DNA from 3 places in the Kitasatospora sp. RG8 genome. Region 2 is predicted to be linked to each of the others. Evidence: riboswitches for the same ligand, from Rfam matches in the RefSeq annotation. Region 2 holds a riboswitch; each other region holds the start of a gene.
What was found. A riboswitch is a leader RNA that binds a small molecule or an ion and turns the genes downstream of it on or off. The one in region 2 is predicted to bind cobalamin.
Positions count from the first base shown of each region.

Region 1: another riboswitch for cobalamin. It lies ahead of J5Y04_RS14245 (peptidase); the one in region 2 lies ahead of J5Y04_RS06740 (CoA-acylating methylmalonate-semialdehyde dehydrogenase).
Region 3: another riboswitch for cobalamin. It lies ahead of J5Y04_RS08315 (ribonucleoside-diphosphate reductase subunit alpha); the one in region 2 lies ahead of J5Y04_RS06740 (CoA-acylating methylmalonate-semialdehyde dehydrogenase).

Region 1 covers NZ_JAGIYX010000007.1:273,075-275,331, reverse strand. Annotated here, with positions in the region: gene J5Y04_RS14245 (peptidase) at 1-1,099, opposite strand, end outside; cobalamin riboswitch at 1,197-1,355, opposite strand; gene J5Y04_RS14240 (phenylacetate--CoA ligase family protein) at 1,527-2,257, shown strand, end outside.
Region 2 covers NZ_JAGIYX010000003.1:320,694-322,950, reverse strand. Annotated here, with positions in the region: gene J5Y04_RS06745 (TetR/AcrR family transcriptional regulator) at 1-428, shown strand, start outside; cobalamin riboswitch at 820-1,011, shown strand; gene J5Y04_RS06740 (CoA-acylating methylmalonate-semialdehyde dehydrogenase) at 1,213-2,257, shown strand, end outside.
Region 3 covers NZ_JAGIYX010000004.1:145,009-147,265, forward strand. Annotated here, with positions in the region: gene J5Y04_RS08315 (ribonucleoside-diphosphate reductase subunit alpha) at 1-1,368, opposite strand, end outside; cobalamin riboswitch at 1,556-1,697, opposite strand; gene J5Y04_RS08320 (glycosyltransferase family 39 protein) at 1,761-2,257, opposite strand, start outside.

The sequences.
Region 1 (2,257 bases), on a different contig from region 2:
TGGGCGCGTCGGGGCGTGCGCCGGCGGCGGAGAGCGTGGTCAGCGGGGTGCCGGCGAGGCCGAGGACGGCCTGCGCGGTGGCCCGGGCGCCGTTGCCCGCGTTGAAGCCGGACGCGTCGTAGGCGACCGCGCCGCGGACGGCCGGGTCCGTGGAGCATCCCTGCTGGAACTTGACCAGCCGGCTCCAGCCCTTGAGGCCGGCCCCGAGGCGTCCGCCGGAGAGCAGCGCCTGGGTGGCCAGGCCCGTGGTGTTGGCGTTGGAGGCGCTCGCCCCGGCGGCCGCGAACCCGCCGTCGGCACCCTGCTGGGAGGTCAGCCAGGTGAGGCCGGCGCTCGCCTTGGCGGCCCGTCCCGTGGCGGCGAGGGCCTGGACGGCGAGCGCGGTGGCGTCCGGGTCGCCGGTGCAGGTGGCCTGACCGAAGGAGACCGGGAAGCCGCCGTCCGCGCACTGGCTGCCGGCGAGGAAGTCCACGGCCGCCGACGGGGCGCCACCGGGTGTGCGGTACAGGGCGATCAGGGCCAGCGACTGCCCGAAGGCGTTGCTGTAGTCACCCCACTGCGAGCGGTCGGAGAACCGGCCCTCGGCGGTCTGGAGCGAACGCAGCCGGGCCGACAGGTCGACGCCGCCGAAGCTCGCCGGGTCCGCGCCGCGGACCTCGACGGCGAGCAGCAGCTTGGCGGTCGCGCCCGCGTACGCCTCGGTGGTGCCGTCGCCGAGGTAGCCGCTGATGATCTCGGGCCTGGCGAGCCAGGCGGTGGCCTTCGCGGCGGCCTGCTCGGAGCCGTGCGAGGCGGCGAAGGCCAGCACGGCGTCGATGGTCAGGCCCTGGTCGGGGTAGGCGGTGCCGTTGAAGACGGACTCGAAGTGGTCGCCGTCGACGAGCCGGCGGGCCAGCCAGCCGGCCGCGGCGGCGTCGGGGCGGACGGTCCGGGACGACGCCGCGTCGGCGGGTGCGGCGTGGGCGTCAGGTGCGGCGTGGGCTGCGGGTGCGGCGTGGGCTGCGGGTGCGGCGTGGCTTGTGGTGGCCGCGGGGAGCGCGGTGGCGAGCGCCAGGGCGGGTATCGCGAGCAGACCGAGAGTGCGGCGGGGCGTGGGCATGGGATGCCTTTCCGGGCCTGGACGCAGGGGCCCGGAGGGCGTCGGCAACGGCCGGGCAGCCCTCGGAGCTCCGGCCCGCAGACCACGACGGGAGGAGGGGTGACACACCTCCGCCGACGGGTACTCGGGCTCGCCGCCGACGTGGCGTCGGCGGCCTACCGTTGCGGGTCAGCGCCGGATTCGGACCGGACTTCCCCCATCGGCGGAGTCAGAACATGACGGTTCATCATGGCGAAACGGAAAAGATCCGGTCAAGGGATGGTGCGTCACATCACGGTGCCCCGCCGCCACCATCGGTGCCACCGGCACCGAACCGTCCGGCTGCGCCGCGGTGGCCCCTGGGCCCGGCCGGGTGGCGCAACCGGCTGGGACCGCTCGCCCCACCCGGCGCAGGCGAGGCATTTGTACAGGTCTAGACTCATATGATGTGACTAACACTCAGATATCCGACCTGATCCGCCATGCACGGGAGAACTCCCCCTTCTACCGCGACCTCTACGCCGGCCTCCCGGACGACCTGACCAGCCCCGCCGACCCCACCGGCCTCACCGCACTGCCGCTGACCGACCACACCGCCTACTGGGCGGCCCACGGCATCGACCGCAGCCGGGTGCTCACCGGACCGCACGACGACGGGATCGTCTTCAAGACCGGCGGCACCACCGGGGCGCCGCGCGTGTCCATGTACACCCGCGCGGAGTGGCGCCGCATGAGCCGTACGTTCGGCGGCGGCCTGCCGGCCGCCGGGCTGCGTGCCGGGGACCGGGTCGCCAACCTGTTCTACGCCGGGGAGCTCTACTCCAGCTTCGTCTTCACCCTCAACTGCCTGCAGGAGGCACCCGTCCCCACGGTCCAGCTGCCGATCGGCGGTGCCGCGCCGCTGGACGCCACCATCCAGGCCCTGCGCGACTTCTCCGCAACCGTGGTCGCCGCGCCGCCCACGTCGCTGTGCCGGCTGGCCCGCGAGGTCGTCGACACCGTCGGGACCCTGCCGGACGTCCGCGTCGCGCTCTTCGCCGGCGAGGCCTGCTACCCGGACCAGGTGGCACTGCTCACCACCGCCTTCCCCCACGTGAGCGTCCGGTCGATCGGTTACGCCAGCGTGGACGCGGGCGTCCTGGCCGGTCCGGTGGCCGGGGAACCGGACAGCCGGGTGCA
Region 2 (2,257 bases):
TCGAAGTCCTCGCATGGAGCGAAGCGGACCTCGTGACCCGGTTCCAGCAGGCCGCGGACCAGGCCGCCTCCCCCTCGGAGAAGCTGGCACTGTTCGTCCGCTTCTACCTGCCCCGCCACCAGGGCGACGAACGCTACGCGCTGTGGACGCAGGTGCTGGCCCAGTGCCACGACGACGCCGGCCGGCAGCTTCTCACCGCACTGTCCGACGCCTGGGAAGAGCGCCTGGAAGCCATCCTTCTCGAAGGCCGGGCCCTGGGGCAGTTCGCCGACGTGGATCCGTCCGAGTTCGTCATCAGGGCCGTGGCCATGCTCAACGGGCTGTCCGGAGACGTGATGTTCGGACGCCCGCGCTGGCAGCACGCCTCCGCGCACACGTTCGCCCTTTCCGCTCTCGAGCGGGAACTGCGGCCGACCAGTCAGGCGTGACGGGCCGACGACGGAAACGCGGCCCGCTGGATCGACGAGAGCGCGGCCGGCCGGCCCGAGCCCCGGCACCCGGCCCCGACCCTCACCCTTACTGAGGCCGCCGCCGACGGTGACCACCCGGCGGCCGCACCGCCGGCGCGGCGCCCGGGCGGGTGGAAGAGCCCAGCCGACCGGGCGCGCTCATGAGCCGGGTGGCGGGCCGGGGCATGCGTCCGGGGGCCGTCTCGGCCGAGCGGGTCGAGGGGGGCGGCATCCATCCCGACGGCACGTCAGGCTGCCGCCAGGGGCCGTGCCCACCTGTGCTCCGCGTCGATCGCACCACCCGCACGGTGCTCGGCGCAGTGGGATCCCGAGGGCGCGGCGCGGCGCGAACCCGGACCTCTGGACTTACTAGGACGTCCAACTATATGGTCGACGACAGGTCCGCGGTGTCAGGGAAGCCGGTGTGAGTCCGGCACGGTCCCGCCACTGTGACCGGGGAGTTCGTCCTCGCAGATGAAGGCCACTGGCAGCCAGCCGGGAAGGCCCGGGGGCGCGCGGTGATCCGGGAGTCAGGATACCGGCCGCGGGTGGTTCGTGTTTTCCACGAGGATGGAGACGACACGCATGACTCCGGGCTGCTGTTCCCGTTCCGCTGCCGTGCTGCCGACCGTCAGGTGCCACCGCGCCTGACGGTAGGTCAGCAACGCCATTCCGCGACGACGCATGACCGTGCGCCCGATCGCCGGCGATGGCGCTGCTCTCCATTCCTCCTCTCCCCACCCCTGTCGAGAGAAGGAACCCGATGGTCCGAGAACTGACCCACTTCATCGCCGGCAAGCGCACCGCCGGCACGTCCGGCCGCTTCGGCGACGTGTACGACCCCAACACCGGCCGGGTGCAGGCCCGGGTGCCGCTGGCCGACCGCGCCGAGGTCGAGGCGGTGATCGCCGACGCCGCGCAGGCCCAGCCCGCGTGGGCGGCCTGGAATCCCCAGCGGCGGGCGCGCGTCCTGCTGCGCTTCCTCCAATTGGTCGAGCAGGAGAAGGAGGAGCTGGCCAGGCTGCTCTCCGCCGAGCACGGAAAGACCGTGGCCGACGCCCACGGCGACATCCAACGCGGCCTGGAGGTCGTGGAGTTCGCCGCCGGGATCCCGCACCTGTTGAAGGGCGAGTTCACCGACAACGCCGGGACCGGCATCGACGTGTACTCGATGCGCCAGCCGCTCGGCGTGGTCGCCGGCATCACGCCGTTCAACTTCCCGGCGATGATCCCGCTCTGGAAGGCCGCGCCCGCGCTGGCCTGCGGCAACGCCTTCGTCCTCAAGCCCTCCGAGCGCGACCCCTCGGTGCCGCTGCGGCTGGCCGAGCTTTTCCTGGAGGCCGGGTTGCCGCCGGGCGTGCTCAACGTGGTCAACGGCGGAAAGGAGGCGGTGGACACCCTGCTGGAGGACCCGCGGGTGGAGGCGGTCGGCTTCGTCGGATCCACCCCGATCGCGCAGTACGTGTACGCGACGGCCGCCGCCCACGGGAAGCGGGCGCAGTGCTTCGGCGGTGCGAAGAACCACATGATCGTGATGCCGGACGCCGACCTCGACCAGGCGGCCGACGCGCTGATCGGAGCCGGCTACGGCTCGGCCGGTGAGCGGTGCATGGCGATCTCGGTGGCCGTCCCGGTGGGGGAGGAGACCGCGGACGCCCTGGTGGCGAAACTGGTCGAGCGGATCGCCGCACTGAAGGTCGGGCGCTCGGACGACCCGGCGGCCGACTTCGGGCCGCTGGTCGGGCGCGACGCCCTGGACCGGGTGCGCGGCCACCTGGACCTCGGGGTCGCGGAGGGAGCCGAACTCG
Region 3 (2,257 bases), on a different contig from region 2:
GCCGAGGTTGACCGAGCCGAGGTTGCAGACGGCGGTCTCGGAGTCGTCCGTGACCTCCAGGATCTCGGTGCAGAGGTTGGAGCTGTGCACCGTCCGGCCGGGCAGCGCGGTCTGGTTGGCGGCGCGGTTGGAGGCGTCCTTGAAGGTCATCCAGCCGTTGCCGGTCTGCGCCAGGGTGCGCATCATCCGGGCGTAGAGGGTCTGCGCGGGGATGGTGCGGACGGCCTTGCCGGCCAGCTCGGCCTTGCGGTACGCCTCGTCGAAGTCGGCGCCCCAGAGGTCGACCAGCTCGGGCACGTCGGCCGGGGAGAACAGCGACCAGTCCTCGTTGGCGTTGACCCGGCGCATGAACTCGTCCGGGATCCAGTGCGCCAGGTTGAGGTTGTGGGTGCGCCGCGCCTCCTCGCCGGTGTTGTCGCGCAGCTCCAGGAACTCCTCGATGTCCGCGTGCCAGGTCTCCAGGTAGACGCAGGCCGCGCCCTTGCGGCGGCCGCCCTGGTTGACGGCGGCGACCGAGGAGTCGAGGGTGCGCAGGAACGGGACGATGCCGTTGGACTTGCCGTTGGTGCCCCGGATCAGGCTGCCGCGCGAGCGGATCCGCGAGTACGAGAGGCCGATGCCGCCGGCGTGCTTGGAGAGGCGCGCGATCTGGGCGTACCGGGAGTAGATCGAGTCCAGGTTGTCCAGCGGCGAGTCGAGCAGGTAGCAGCTCGACATCTGCGGGTGCCGGGTGCCGGAGTTGAAGAGGGTCGGCGAGGAGGTCAGGTACTCCAGCCGGCTCATCAGGCCGTACAGCTCGGCGACCTCGCGCACCGACTGCTCGCTGTCGCCGACCGCCAGGCCGCAGGCGACGCGGAGCAGGAAGTGCTGCGGGGTCTCGACCACCTTGCGGGTGATCGGGTGGCGCAGCAGGTAGCGGGACTGCACGGTGCGCAGGCCGAAGTACTCGAAGCGGTCGTCGCCCTTGGCGTCGACCAGCGCGTCGAGCGCGGCGGCGTGCTTGGCGACGAAGGCGGCGGTGACGTCGCCGATCAGGCCCTCGGCGTGGCCGACGGCGATCGAGGCGGAGAAGGAGACCGAGCCCTGGGAGACCGCCTCGTCGACGATCTCCAGCGCGAGCAGCCGGGCCGCCAGCTTCGAGTACTGCGGGTCCTCGGCGATCATCGACGCTGCGGCGTCCACGGCCAGCCCGCGCAGCTCGGCGAAGTCCGAGCCGGCGTGGCGGCCGCGCAGCGCGGCGGCGGCGACATGGCCGGGGTCCACCTGGGGAAGGTCGACGCTGCGGTCGGTCAGCAGCCGGAGCAGCGCACCGCCGGGGTCGGAGACCGTCGGGTCGGCGGGGGCGGAGCTGGAACCCTGGGCGGGCAGGGTGGCTGAGGCAGCGGTGGTCAAGGCGCTCTCTCCTGGCGGCGATCGGCGGCGGTGGATCGGGGCACCGGGCCGTTCGGGGCAGGGGAGCACGGCGCGGCGGCCGGACGGCTCCGCGCGACGGTGTCATCCCCGGCCCGCCCGCGAGGCCCGGAAGTACTGCTGTGCTGGAGGCCTCTGCGGGGAGGCCGGGCGGCACGCCGTCGGCAGGTACTCGGACTCGCGGACTCTGGTCGGAGCCGCCCGCACACCGCTGCGGGGCAGTCCCGGATTCGCACCGGGTTCCCCTGCGTCGACAGCAGGGACGAGCATACATCTAGTGGCGGCTGACTTTCGCGGCACCATATGTAGTAGCCGGTGTGTCGCGGGGCGTGGCCCGGCGCCCCGGGCTCTCAGTGCAGCAGGAACACTTTGTACGTGCCGGAATCGCCGGTCGGGGAGCTGAACTGAGCGATGAGTCGGTAGCGTCCGCCGGCCTTGACCGCCTCGCTGACGGCCCGGTCCGTGGCGGTGGGCGCGGTGCTGTCGAGGACGATCATGGTGAACCAGGCGTTGCGGATCGCGGCGACCGTGCCCTCGTCCCCGTGGTGCATCACCCCGGCGGGATCCCGGTAGTCGGTCCCCTTGCGGGCCGAGACCCACTGCTCGGGCTTGCTGACGGCGCCCAGGTAGTACTCGGGCAGTCCGTCGACCTCGGTGAGGTAGCGGCCCTGCGGGGTGGTGTGCAGGCGCAGCACGCCGAGCAGCCGGCCCGAGTCGGGCCCGTCCTGGTACCGCAGGGCCGACTGCTCCAGCCCGAGGGCGAGCAGCACCACCCAGACCAGGATGCCCAGCTGGGGGTTGCGGAAGTGCGCGCCGACCAGCCTGGTGATGCCCACGCCGGCCAGCG